Methylorubrum extorquens: one gene and its partner. Each later gene encodes a partner of the first gene's protein in a complex. Links are inferred from orthologs where the notes say so. Each region holds a gene or a part of one and is shown on either strand. Other genes may lie near its edges.

Region 1 (2,808 bases):
GCGCCGCAAGGCCATCGGTCGGCAAACCACACGGGGCGGGAGCGATTCGCGCCTCGCGCCGGGTGCCGGCTCTGCCGCCGCCCGACGAAAGAGTCTTCGCCGACCTTCCGTCGTCCAGCCCGTGACCTGTCGAATCCTGCAACGGACGCGACGGTCTCTGCGCATCGTCTCGGCGATCTGTGCATCCTGATCGCCGGGACGACGTAAATCTGGTTTCGGCCTCCCAGCGCACCGGATGCAACCGCTCGCCGGGTCGTTTGTCGCGCCGTGGGTGTGGCCTGTTCGCTACATCTCAGGTCAAGGAAATGGTCTAGCTTGTGGGCGATCGGGTTTCTGCTGGGGATCAACAAGTGAAAAAACTTCTCACCTCTCTCGCCGCCTTCACGGCGCTGACCGCCGCGGCCTCCGCCGCCGACCTGCCGCGCCGCGCCGCTCCGCCGGTCTTCACGCCCATCCCGGTGTTCACCTGGACCGGTTTCTACGCCGGTTTCAACGCCGGCTACGGCTTCGGCGTCGAGGACAACGGTGCGGCTCCGGTCGTCGGCGTGAACAGCCTGACCGGCCTCGTGCGTCCCGGCCAGACGGCCGTCATCGCCTTCGGCGGCAACAACCGCAACGACGGCTTCGTCGGCGGTGGTCAGATCGGCTACAACTACCAGTTCACCCCGGGCTCCGGCGTCGTCGTCGGTATCGAGGCTGACGCTCAGTACGTCGACTTCGGCCGCAACCGGAACCAGTTCTCGGTCGTGAACAGCAACCCGGCCTTCCCGGGCATTGCCGCGCAGCAGGCGTTCAGCCCGAATGGCGTGTCCAGCCTCGACTTCTTCGGCACCGTCCGCGGTCGCCTCGGCTACGCCTTCGACCGCGTCCTGTTCTACGGCACCGGCGGCTTCGCCTACGGCGCCGGCGGCGGCCGTCAGTTCGGCCTGCCGAACTCCTCGACCGACGACTTCCGCACCGGCTACACCGCTGGCGGTGGTGTCGAGTACGCTCTCCCGACCGACTCGTTCCTGAACTTCTTCCGCTCCTCGGCGGTGACGCTGAAGGTCGAAGGTCTGTACGTGAACCTCGATCGCGGCGGCGGTGCCCTCAACGGCGCCTTCGCGGTGAACAACGCCGGCACGGTCATCACCACGGCCTCCCCGGGCGTGGTCGTCGTCTCCGGCCCCTCGCGCCGCAACGACACCGAGTTCGCCGTCGTCCGCGCCGGCCTGAACTACAAGTTCGGCAGCTACTAAGCCGAACCTTCGATAAAAGGGTCTCGAAACCAGGGAGCCCGGCCGCAAGGCCGGGCTTCTTGCGTTTCGCGCGCCATCACGTGCGCAAAGACACGAAAAAAGCCCGGCCTCGCGGCCGGGCTTTCTCGGGTTGTGTCAGGCGCTCGCCTGAATCCAGCGCGAGAGATCGCCCTTGGGGGCAGCGCCGACCTTCTGGCTGGCGAGCTTGCCGTCCTTGAAGATCATCAGCGTCGGAATCGAGCGGATGCCGTAGGTCGAGGCGATGCCGGGGTTCTCATCGACATTGACCTTGACGATCTTCACCTTGCCCTGGAGATCAACGGAGATCTCTTCCAGCGCCGGGCCGATCTGCCGGCAGGGGCCGCACCACTCCGCCCAAAAATCCACCACGACGGGCTCGGCGGACTGCAGAACGTCCTGCTCGAAGCTCGCATCGGTCACTTTCACGGTCGCCATCGTAGGTCCTTTCGACACGCGGGTCCCACGCGGGTGCATGGAGGGCCCCTGCGCAGAGGGCACCGAGAGCGGGTTCGGCGCCTCACGGTGAGGCGAGAATTGGCGACGCCTGACCGCCCGGTCAAGGCATCCCGCCCCGGCCGCAGGTCTGGCAGGCCGAACCCACATGGATAAGCCTGCGTTCGTCCCCGCAATCCCCCTGCCGGCATCCCTGCCTACGGCCGCGCTTCGTGACGAACCCCGTTGCGAGTCCGGCCCCTTGCACAGCCCAACCCTCGCCGTGGGCCGCCTGCGCCCCATTTGGCGGGCAAGATCGGCGACCCGCACAAGGATCAATCGACGTGACGCGCACCCTTTCCCTCTTGCTCGCCACCGTTGCGGCCCTCGGCCTCGATGCCCCTGCCTTCGCTCAGCAGCCGTCCGGACAGGAGACGCGCTCGCCCCGCATTGAGGGTGAATCCTTTCAGGCGCCGGCCGCGCCGAGCGCCGGCACGTCGGTCGCCGAGAAGGAGCCGCCGAACACCGAGTACAAGCCGCTCCTGCCCAACCAGACCCGGGCGCCGGAGCCCGCGCAGAAGACCGAGTTCGAGACCGCCGTCGTGGCCAAAGGCCTGGAAAGCCCCTGGGCGATGGAGTTCCTGCCCGATGGGCGCATGATCGTGACCGAGAAGGCCGGCAAGATCCGCATCGTCGCCAAGGACGGCACGGTCGGTCAGCCGGTGGCCGGCGTGCCGAAGGTCGATCCGAAGGGGCAGGGCGGCCTGCTCGACATCACACTCAGCCCGAGCTTCGCCGCGGATCGCACGGTGTACTTCAGCTACAGCGAGCCGCGCGACAAGGGCAACGGCACCACGGTGGCCAAGGCCAAGCTGATCGAGAGCGACGGCAAGGCCAAGCTCGACGACGTCAAGGTCATCTTCCGGCAGATGCCGACCTATGACGGCGACAAGCATTTCGGCTCGCGCCTCGTCTTCGCGCCCGACGGCAAGCTGTTCGTCACGGTGGGCGAGCGCTCCGACAAGCAGACCCGCGGGCAGGCACAGGATCTGACGAGCGGGCTCGGCAAGGTGTTCCGCATCGACACCGACGGCTCCGCGCCGAAGGACAACCCCTT
Region 2 (10,987 bases), 3.6 Mb from region 1 along the record:
GCTTGGGCACGTGGAAGCGGTCGAGGGGCAGCACCCCGCGGGCGCGGGGCTCGACCCAGTAGATCGTCGGATCGTCCGCATCCTCGGCCATCGGGAAGATCCCGGCGGCATAGGCCTTGAGCAGGATGTCGGGCGTGATGTCCACGGGCGGCCTGTCGTGCATCGAAGCGTTGTCGCTCCGGCGGAGGCGGAACGCCAGACCCATCACGTCGCGGACGGGCATCGGAGCGCGGTCCCTGACCGTCTCGAAAAGCATTCTCCGCTGTCATTCCGGGGCGCCGAAGGCGCACCCGGAATCCACGATTGAGCTCTACGCCCAGCTTCGGCGACGCATCACGGATGGATCCCAGGTTCCGTTGCGCGGCCCCGGAATGACGGTCGATGGTCAGAAACAGCCGGCCCGCAACGGGACCGGCAGTCGATCGACGAGGAACGTGTCGCCGCCGTTCAGCGTCTCTGGTCGGTCTCGGATAATTCCTCGCGGGCCAGGAAGCCTTCGAGCCAGTGGATGTCGTAGAGGCCGTTCTGCACGTCGGCATTGCGCACCAGCGTGCGGAACAGCGGCAGCGTGGTGTCGATGCCGTCGACCACGAACTCGTCCAGCGCCCGGCGCAGGCGCATCAGGCACTCGTTGCGGGTGCGCCCGTGCACGATCAGCTTGCCGATCAGCGAGTCGTAGTTTGAGGGAATCCGGTAGCCCTGGAAGGCGGCCGAATCGACCCGGACGCCGAGACCGCCCGGCGGGTGGAAGTAGGTGATCAGCCCCGGCGAGGGCCGGAAGGTCGAAGGGTGCTCGGCGTTGATCCGGCACTCGATGGCGTGGCCCTCGACCTTGATGTCCTCCTGAACCACCGACAAGCCGCCGCCGGCGGCGACCCGGATCTGCTCGTTCACGAGATCGATCCCGGTGATCATCTCTGTGACGGGGTGCTCCACCTGAATCCGGGTGTTCATCTCGATGAAGTAGAACCGCCCGTCCTCGTAGAGGAACTCGATGGTGCCGGCGCCGAGATAGCCGAGTTCGCGCATGGCGTTGGCGCAGATGCCGCCGATCTCGGCGCGCATCGCCTCGTTGAGGGCCGGCGAACCGCCTTCCTCCCAGACCTTCTGGTGACGGCGCTGGAGCGAGCAGTCGCGCTCGGCCAGGTGCACGGCGTGGCCCTTGCCGTCGCCGAGGATCTGCACCTCGATGTGGCGGGGCTTGGTCAGGTACTTTTCGAGGTAGACCGCATCGTCGCCGAAGGCGGCCTTGGCCTCGGTGCGGGCCATATCGAGGGCCTGCTCCAGCTCGCTCTCCGAGCGGGCGACCTTCATGCCACGTCCGCCGCCGCCGGAGGCCGCCTTCACCAGCACGGGATAGCCGATCTCGGCGGCCACGCGCTTGGCCTCGTCCGGATCGGTGACGCCGCCCTCCGAGCCCGGAACGCAGGGAATGCCGAGGCGCTTGGCGGTGCGCTTGGCCTCGATCTTGTCGCCCATGATGCGGATATGCTCGGCCTTGGGGCCGATGAAGCCGATGTTGTGATGCGCCAGAACCTCGGCGAACCGGGCGTTCTCCGACAGGAAGCCGTAGCCGGGATGCACGGCGTCCGCCCCGGTGATCTCGCAGGCGGCGATGATCGAGGGGATGTTGAGGTAGCTGTCGCGGGCGGCCGGCGGGCCGATACAGACGCTCTCGTCGGCCAGCCGCACATGCATGGCGTCGGCATCCGCCGTCGAGTGGACCGCGACGGTGGCGATACCGAGCTCCTTCGCCGCCCGCAGGATGCGGAGTGCGATCTCGCCGCGGTTGGCGATCAGGATCTTGTCGAACATCGCGGGGAGGCTACTCGAGAACGAGGAGGGCTTCGCCGTACTCGACCGGCATCCCATCCTCGATGAAGATCGCGGTCACCGTACCGGCGCGGGGCGCGACGATTTCGTTGAAGGTCTTCATGGCCTCGACCAGCAGAAGCTTGTCGCCGGCCTGGACCTTCGTGCCGATCTCGATGAACGGCTTGGCGTCCGGCGAGGGGCGCAGGTAGGCGGTGCCGACCATGGGCGACGGCACGGCGCCGGGATGGCCCGCGCCGGATTTGGCGGGGGCCGGCGCCAGGGCAGCAGGCGGCGCCGCGACCGGTGCCGCCGCAGCGGCCGGGGCGGCGGGCGCGACCTGAACCGAGACCGTCTCGATCTTGCGGGCGACGCGGATGCGCAGATCGCCCTTCTCGACCTCGATCTCGGTCAGATCGGTCTCGGCGACCATCCGGGCGAGTTCGCGCACCAGTTCGGGATCGAAGGGTTCGTTCTTGGCCATCGGCTCGTAGTTCTGAGGTCAGGAGGCGGACGGGGTGCGTCCGCGCAGGAGATGGGCGAGGGCGTCGAGCCCCAGGACGTAACTGTGGGCACCGAAGCCCGAAATCAAACCGGCGCAGACCGGTGCGATCCGCGAGACGTGGCGGAAGTCCTCGCGGGCATGGACGTTGGAGAGGTGGATCTCCACCGCCGTCACCCCCGACCCCTTGATCGCGTCACGGAGCGCGATCGAGGTGTGCGTGTAGGCGGCGGCGTTGATGAGCACCCCGGCCCCGGCGGCACCGGCCTCCTGCACGAACGTCACGAGTTCGCCCTCGTGATTCGTCTGACGGAAGGTCAGGGCGATATCGAGGCGAGCCGCCTGCTCCCGCAGGTTTTGCTCGATGTCGGCAAGCGTGGCGGCGCCGTAGATGCCCGGCTCGCGCTGGCCCAGGAGATTGAGGTTCGGCCCGTTGAGGCAGTGAATCGCGATCATGCCGTCCGGCTGCGTCGGCCGGAGGCTTCGCGAACCGCCCGGCAGGAGGGGCGGTCTTAGACGAGTGCGTCGGTGCGCGACAAGGGCGGTTGCCGGCCGGTTGTCCGGCCAAGCTTTCAATAAGTCCAGCGTTGTGCCTTGTTCACGAGGAAATCGCGAAAGGCCTGGACGCGGGCGACCGAGCGCATCTCCTCGGCATAGACGAGATAGCTCTCCATCGTCGGCATTTCGCTCTCGCGCAGCACCTGGACGAGGCTCTCGTTCCCGTCGACGGCGTAGTCCGGCAGGATGCCGACGCCGACGCCCGCCTCCATCGCCTTGTGGAGGGCGGTGATGTTGTTGACCGTGAAGTGGACCGGACGGCGCTCGTCCCCCTCGCGGCCGATGCTGGCGAGATAGTGGGTCGCGAGCAGATAGGACGGCTCGTTGCCGCCGAACGAGACGAGGCGGTGCTCATCGAGGTCGCTGATGGTCTTGGGCTCGCCGAAGCGCTTGACGTAATCGGGGCTCGCGAAAGCGTGATAGTGCACCGTGAAAAGCCGCCGCTGGATCAGGTCGGGCTGGGCCGGGCGGCGCATGCGGATCGCGATGTCGGCCTCGCGCATGGCGAGGTCCAACTCCTCGTTGGTGAGAACCAGCTCGATCCGCACATCCGGATAGAGGTCGAGGAATTCCGAGACGCGCTGTGACAGCCAGGAGGTGCCCAGGCCCACCGTCGTCGTCACGCGCAGGTCACCGGAGGGGCGCTCGCTGGTCTCGACGAGGCGGGCGCGGGTGTTCTCCAGCCTCAGCTTCATGTCGCGCGCGGCGCGAAACAGCAGATCGCCCTGCTCGGTCAGGATCAGGCCCCGGGCATGCCGGTGGAACAGCGGCGCCTTCAACTCCCGCTCGAGGGCGCTGATTTGCCGGCTCACCGCCGATTGGCTGAGGCCGATGTCGTCGCCCGCCCGCGTGAAGCTGCCGGCCTCCGCGACGTTGAGGAAAATCCGGATCTTGTCCCAATCCAAGGCCGTCACTCCCGCCCGTCGAGGTCGGCCCGTCGCAGTCCGCCCCTACGGGCGGCCGCGACCTTCGGGCGTTGCACGACGCCAGTCTGTTGCCCTGCCGTACCCGGCGAAAGGCTTCTTTCGTGAAACCTTCCGGCTCCCGCAGCTTTCAGGTTAGGACGACAACCTTACAATTTGGTTGCGTCATTTCCGCCATCAACAGGGAAATGCGTATCAGACAACGTCTTGAATGCTTTGACTGCGTCTGTTCCCGGTCGGTCTCGATGTCCGACACGATGGCGAAGCGGGCGTTCTTTTGAACAGTACTTAAAACGTCCGCAAAACGCCCGAAAGCCGGCCGCCTACTCGGCCGCCGCCTTGGCCGGGCTCTCGCCGACGTCGAGATTGGCCAGGAACTTTTCCGCCTCCAGCGCGGCCATGCAGCCCATGCCGGCCGCGGTGATCGCCTGACGGTAGACGTCGTCGGTGACGTCGCCGGCCGCGAACACGCCCGGGATCTCGGTCTCGGTGGTGCCCGGCGTCACGGTGATGTAGCCGCCGTGCCGCATCGGCAGTTGGCCCTCGAAGATCCCCGTGGCCGGCTGGTGGCCGATCGCCACGAACAGGCCGTCGGTGGGCTGCTCGACGATCGCTCCGGAGCGCAGATCCTTCAGGCGCAGATGCGTGACGGAGGGTGGCGTGTCGGAGCCGCAGATTTCCTCCACCGCGTGGTGCCACTTCACCGTGACGTTGGCGTGCTTGAACAGGCGCTCCTGCAGGATGCGCTCGGCCCGGAACTCGCCGCGGCGGTGGATCACGGTGACCGACTTGGCGAGGTTGGCCAGATACAGCGCCTCCTCGACCGCGGTGTTGCCGCCGCCGACCACGGTCACGTCCTTGCCGCGGAAGAAGAAGCCGTCGCAGGTGGCGCAGGCCGAGACGCCGAAGCCCTGGAACTTCGCCTCCGAGGGCAGGCCGAGCCACTTCGCCTGGGCACCGGTGGCGATGATGAGCGCGTCGCAGGTGTAGGTCTCGCCGGAATCAGCCTCCAGCCGGAACGGGCGCACGTTGAGATCGACGCTCGTGATGTATTCCGAGACAATCTTCGTGCCGACATGCTCGGCCTGGAGCCGCATCTGCTCCATCAGCCAGGGGCCCTGGATCGCGTCGGCGAAGCCCGGATAATTTTCGACATCGGTCGTGATCATCAGTTGGCCGCCCGGCTGGAAGCCCGAGATCAGCAGGGGCTCGACCATGGCGCGGGCAGCGTAGATCGCGGCGGTGTAGCCGGCCGGTCCCGAGCCGATGATGACGAGCCTCGCATGGGTATGGGCCATCTGTGCCGTCTCCTGTCGGCGGGCGTCCCGATCCTTGGGCGCCGGCCGTCCGTTGTTTGTGTAGCCTCGCGCGCAGTCTGACACGAGGAAGGCAAAAATTTCTTCCCAAAGCGGGCGACGCGGGCAAACGGCCCGTTCTGTCCCGATGCCGGCTCAGAACGGTCCGCGCGGGTCCGACGTCCGTTCGGCCGGGCGCGGCACCGTCGCCGTGTCCCCCGCCAAGCGCGCACGGTGCCGCCCATAAGCCTCCGCCAGGGCCGCGGCGATCTCCGGCGTCGCGTCGATGGGAGCGTAGCGCAGCGCCTCCAGGCGGCCGATGAACGGCTTCAGCGCACCGGCCATAGCGAGGCCCGCGAACATCCGCCGATGCCGGATATAGGTACGCGGCAGATCGAACAGCAGGAGGGGCACGCCGGTGCTCGCGGCCTCGCCCACCATGTTGGCTGAGTCGGAGGTGACGACGATGTGGTCGGCGATCGCCAGCATGCCGACGTAAGGGTTCTCGCCGCTGCCGTCCCAGAAGAAACCGCCCTTGTCCTTCACCAAGTTTTCGAGGGCGATGCGCAGGTTCGGCGGCGTGCGCCGGGACACCGTCAGCATTAGCGAGCAGCCGCCATCGGCCAGCTTGGTGAGATCGCGCACGAGCCGTTGCATGTCGGCTTTGCGGTAGCGCAGATGCCGGCTGTCCCCGCCGATCAGCACGGCGATGCGCGGCCAGGGCAGGCGCGCGAGACGCGGATCAGGCGTCGTGCGGGCGGTGTCGAGCCGGGCGCGGGAGACGGGATGCGGCGCAGTGAGCGTGGTGAAGACGTTGGGACCGCGCAGGTCGTCGTAGTCGGGAACCCAGATGAAATCCGCGGTGTCGTGGCCGGTGCGCGGATCCTTGAGGAAGGCCGTGAAGGTTGTCTCGCCCGAGGCGCGGCGCACGGCGCGCAGATAGGGCACGGCGCGCCGCCCCGACGCGATCAGGAGATCGGGGAGCGGGCCTTGCAGCAGGCCGCCGGCCCGGCCCGGTGCGTCCCGCGGGTCGATCGGCCCCCATGGGGCCATCCAGGTCAGCGGCCGTCCGTCCGGAATCCGCCGCGTCTCGTAGGGGACGCCGAGCGCCTCGGCGATGCCGATGCACTGGTTCTCGTCGCCGGCCTTGCCATCGGTGAGGATCCAGGCGCGGGCCCGCGCGAGTTGCGGCGGGACGCTACCGTCCATCTTCACCAGCCCTTGCACCAGCCCCTGTTCGTTCACGCGACGCAAACCTTCGATCCCACCAAACCCGGCCTTACTGGGACGGGAGCCTGCGCCGCAGCCACTGCGCGTAGTGCTCGGCCAGGGCCGCGACCCGCCGCCGCTCGGAGGCCGGATCGTACCACGCCCCGCCGGAACTCGCGGGCAGGGCCGAGAGCTGGGGATGGCGCGCGAGGATCTCGCCCCCACGGCCGACCAGCAGCGCCTCGCCGTCGAGGTAATCCGTCGTGCCGCTGCCGCCGAAGCTGCTGCGGTCACCGCCTTGCGAACCGCCATAGGCGGCGAGCGAGAGGCCGCTCACGCGCACCACCAGCGTCGGCGCGCCGCGGACGATGCGGTCTCGGAAGCTGCGCCGCATCGCCTCGGTCAGATCGGCGCGCAGAACCTCCGTCTGCGGGCCGCGGGCGTAGACCTGCAGGGGGCGCACATCGACGGTGATCCCGCCGACCCGGTCGAAGGCCTGGTCGAAATCCTGCGCCCCGGCCGGGACGCTGAGCGCGAGCGCGGCCAAAACCCCGGCCAGGAGGCCGAGCACGGCCGCGAGGCCGGGGACGCGCACGGGGATCAGGCTCCCCACTCGACGGCGACGACCTCATAGGACTTGCCGCCACCGGGCGTCGTGACTTCCACCGTGTCGCCGACGGCCTTGCCGATCAGGGCGCGGGCGATGGGCGAGGAGATCGAGACGCGGCCCTCGCGCACATCCGCCTCCGGCTCGCCGACGAGCTGGTAGGTCTTCTCCTCCTCGGTGTCCTCGTCCAACAGCTTCACGCGGGCGCCGAACTTGATCTTGGAGCCGGACAGCTTCGAGGTATCGATGATCTCGGCCCGCGCGATCATGCTTTCCAGTTCGAGCACCCTGCCCTCGTTGTGGGACTGGGCCTCCTTGGCGGCATGGTACTCGGCATTCTCGGACAAATCGCCCAGCGCGCGCGCCTCGGAGATTGCCTGGATGATGCGCTGCCGCTCCACCTGCTGGCGACGCTTCAGCTCCTCCTCGAGGGCTGCGTAGCCGCGTGCCGTGATGGGAAGCTTGTCGATGCTCATGGTCTCGCGCCACAATGAAGAGGCCCGGCCGGAGCGAAACGCTCCTTCCGGGCCGGGATAACGGCTCTCGATTGTGTGCTCTCGGGCCGCCCGCTTCCGCTCGGCGGGCCGCCCGGCACACGAACGTCTATTTAGGCCGCGAAGTATTCCTGCAAGGCGCGGACCTGAAGATCGCCTTCGAGGTAGGCCTTGATCCCCTCGGCCGCCGCCATCGCGCCGGCGAGAGTGGTGTAGTACGGCACTTTATGCAAGAGGGCCGCCCGCCGGAGCGAGCGTGAGTCGGAGAGCGCGCCGGCCCCCTCGGTGGTGTTGATGACCAGCGCGATGTCGCCGTTCTTAATCGAATCGACGATGTGGGGACGGCCCTCGAGCACCTTGTTGATGCGCTGGGTCGGGATGCCCTCGTCCGCGAGGTAGCGCTGCGTGCCGCCGGTCGCGAGGATGGTGAAGCCGAGGCTGGAGAGCTGTCGGATCGCCGGCAGCACGCGGGGCTTGTCATCGTCACGCACGGAGACGAACACCGTGCCGGTGCGCGGCACCGCCGTGCCCGAACCGAGCTGGCTCTTGGCGAAAGCCACGCCGAACCCGGCATCGAGCCCGATCACTTCGCCGGTCGAGCGCATCTCCGGCCCGAGCAGCACGTCGACGCCGGGGAAGCGGGCAAAGGGGAACACCGCCTCCTTCACCGCGATGTGGTCGAGTTGCTTACGTCTGAGACCAAAGCTGTCGAGGCGCTCGCCGGCCATGACCCGCGCGGCGATCTTTGCGATCGGCTCGCCGATCACCTTGGCGACGAAAGGCACCGTGCGCGAGGCGCGCGGGTTTACTTCCAGCACGTAGATCGCGCCGTCCTTGATCGCGTACTGCACGTTCATCAGGCCGCCGACCTTGAGGGCCAGCGCCATCGCCTTGGTCTGGCGCTCCAGCTCGGTGATGATCTCGGGCGAGAGCGTGCGCGGCGGCAGCGAGCAGGCGGAATCGCCTGAGTGAATACCCGCCTCCTCGATGTGCTCCATGATGCCGGCGATGAACACGCTCTCACCGTCGCAGACCGCATCGACATCGACCTCGGTCGCGTCCGAAAGGTAGCGGTCGAACAGGAGCGGGTTCTTGCCCAGCACCGTGTTGATCTGCCCCGTCTTGTCGTTGGGGTAGCGCGCCTTGATGTCGGAGGGGATCAGGCTCGGCAGCGTGCCGAGCAGGTACTCGGCGAACTGGGTCTCGTCGCGGATGATCGCCATGGCCCGCCCGCCGAGCACGTAGCTCGGGCGCACGACGAAGGGCAGGCCGAGTTCGGCCGCGACCAGCCGGCTCTGCTCGACCGAGTAGGCGATGCCGTTCTTGGGCTGCTTGAGGCCGAGCTTGTCGAGGAGCCGCTTGAACTGGTCGCGGTCCTCGGCGAGGTCGATCGCGTCCGGCGAGGTGCCGAGGATCGGCACGCCGGCAGCCTCCAGGGCGCGGGCGAGCTTGAGCGGGGTCTGGCCGCCGAACTGCACGATCACGCCGTGAAGCTGGCCCGCCTGCCGCTCGGTCTCGATGATCTCGAGTACGTCCTCCGCCGTCAGCGGCTCGAAGTAGAGCCGGTCGGAGGTGTCGTAGTCGGTCGAGACCGTCTCCGGGTTGCAGTTGACCATAATGGTCTCGTAGCCGGCCTCCGTCAGCGCGAAGCAGGCGTGGCAGCAGCAATAATCGAACTCGATGCCCTGGCCGATCCGGTTCGGGCCACCGCCGAGGATGATGACCTTCTTCTTGTCCGACGGGTACGCCTCGTCCGCGGTCTGGCCGGCGAAGGGGGCGACGTAGGTCGAGTACATGTAGGCGGTCGGCGCCTTGAACTCGGCGGCGCAGGTGTCGATCCGCTTGAAGACCGGCCGCACGCCGAGAGCCCGGCGGGCGGCGCGCACGGCGTCCTCGTCGGCGTCGGTCAACACGGCCAGCCGCGCGTCGGAGAAGCCGGCGGCCTTGAGTTGGCGGAAGGCGCCCGGCGTCCCCGGCAGGCCATGCGCCTTCACCCGGTTCTCCAGATCGACGATGGCCTGAAGCTGCTCGAGGAACCACGGATCGATCGCGCAGGAGGCGTAGATCTCCTCGTGGCTGATCCCGAGGCGCATCGCCTGCGCGACCTTGAGGAGGCGATCCGGCGTCGGCGTGCCGAGCGCGGCCTTGATCGCGTTGTGGTCGTCGCCCTTGCCGAGACCCTCGATCTCGATCTCGTCGAGGCCGGTCAGCCCCGTCTCGAGCGAGCGCAGGGCCTTCTGAAGGGATTCCGCGAAGCAGCGGCCGATCGCCATGGCCTCGCCCACCGACTTCATCGCGGTGGTCAGCGTCGGCTCGGCGCCGGGGAACTTTTCGAAGGCGAAGCGCGGGATCTTGGTGACGACGTAGTCGATCGTCGGCTCGAACGAGGCCGGGGTCGCGCCGCCGGTGATGTCGTTGGCGATCTCGTCGAGCGTGTAGCCAACGGCGAGCTTGGCCGCGACCTTGGCGATGGGGAAGCCGGTCGCCTTCGAGGCCAGCGCCGAGGAGCGCGACACGCGCGGGTTCATCTCGATCACGATCATCCGGCCCGTCTTCGGGTCGATCGCGAACTGCACGTTCGAGCCGCCGGTCTCGACGCCGATCTCGCGGAGCACCGCCAGCGAGGCGTCGCGCATCACCTGATATTCTTTGTCGGTGAGCGTCAGCGCCGGGGCGACGGTGATCGAGTCGCCGGTATGCACGCCCATCGGATCGACGTTCTCGATCGAGCAGACGATGATGCAGTTGTCCGCCTTATCGCGGACGACCTCCATCTCGTACTCCTTCCAGCCGAGCACGCTCTCCTCGATCAGCACCTCGTTGGTCGGCGAGGCGTCGATGCCGCGCTCGACGATCTCGAGGAACTCCTCGCGGTTGTAGGCGATGCCGCCGCCGGTGCCGCCCATGGTGAAGGAGGGGCGGATGATCGCCGGCAGGCCGACTTCGGCGAGCGCGATCAGCGCCTGGCCGAGCGCGTGCTCGATGTAGCGCCGCCGCCGGTCGCCCTCAGCCCCGCTCCATTGCCGATCGAACTCGGCGAGCGCCGCCGCGCGGACGGCCGGATCCGACTGCGCCGCCTCGATGCGCGCCTTCTCGGCGAGATAGCGGTCGCGGTCGGCCTTCTTGGCGGCCGAGGCGTTGGCGAGTTCCGATTTCGGGGTCTCCAGGCCGATCTTGGTCATCGCGTCGCGGAAGAGGTTGCGGTCCTCCGCCTTGTCGATGGCCTCGGCGGTCGCACCGATCATCTGCACGCCGAACTTTTCCAGCACGCCCATGCGCTTCAGCGACAGCGCGCAGTTCAGCGCGGTCTGGCCGCCCATGGTCGGCAGCAGCGCGTCGGGCCGCTCCTTCTCGATGATCTTGGCGACGATCTCCGGGGTGATCGGCTCGACATAGGTCGCGTCGGCCATGTCCGGGTCGGTCATGATCGTCGCCGGGTTCGAGTTCACCAGAACGATCCGGTAGCCCTCTTCCCGCAGGGCCTTGCAGGCCTGGGTGCCGGAATAATCGAACTCGCAGGCCTGCCCGATGATGATGGGACCCGCACCGATGATGAGAATGGAGGAGATGTCGGTGCGTTTCGGCAT

What was found.
Region 2: the proteins of trxA (region 1) and trxB are in contact, whole or in part, in a crystal structure (PDB 1F6M), measured with the Escherichia coli proteins. The link is inferred for Methylorubrum extorquens from one-to-one orthologs.

What each region holds. Positions count from the first base shown.
Region 1 is NZ_JALJXF010000001.1:1,358,480-1,361,287, forward strand. Bases 35-2,808 are described here. They hold trxA (thioredoxin), read right to left. Parts: upstream 1,695-2,808; coding sequence 1,374-1,694; downstream 35-1,373. Other genes in these bases: J2W78_RS06605 (outer membrane protein), read left to right, coding at 351-1,238; J2W78_RS06615 (PQQ-dependent sugar dehydrogenase), read left to right, coding at 2,036-2,808. UniProt on the Escherichia coli protein: Participates in various redox reactions through the reversible oxidation of its active center dithiol to a disulfide and catalyzes dithiol-disulfide exchange reactions.
Region 2 is NZ_JALJXF010000001.1:4,925,502-4,936,488, forward strand. Bases 3,107-5,975 are described here. They hold trxB (thioredoxin-disulfide reductase), read right to left. Parts: upstream 5,094-5,975; coding sequence 4,119-5,093; downstream 3,107-4,118. Other genes in these bases: J2W78_RS22950 (LysR family transcriptional regulator), read right to left, coding at 3,107-3,777; J2W78_RS22960 (mitochondrial fission ELM1 family protein), read right to left, coding at 5,247-5,975. Outside these bases: aat (leucyl/phenylalanyl-tRNA--protein transferase), read right to left, coding at 1-163; accC (acetyl-CoA carboxylase biotin carboxylase subunit), read right to left, coding at 448-1,815; accB (acetyl-CoA carboxylase biotin carboxyl carrier protein), read right to left, coding at 1,826-2,296; aroQ (type II 3-dehydroquinate dehydratase), read right to left, coding at 2,315-2,770; more of J2W78_RS22950, read right to left, coding at 2,887-3,106; more of J2W78_RS22960, read right to left, coding at 5,976-6,299; J2W78_RS22965 (hypothetical protein), read right to left, coding at 6,370-6,894; transcription elongation factor GreA, read right to left, coding at 6,900-7,376; carB (carbamoyl-phosphate synthase large subunit), read right to left, coding at 7,514-10,987.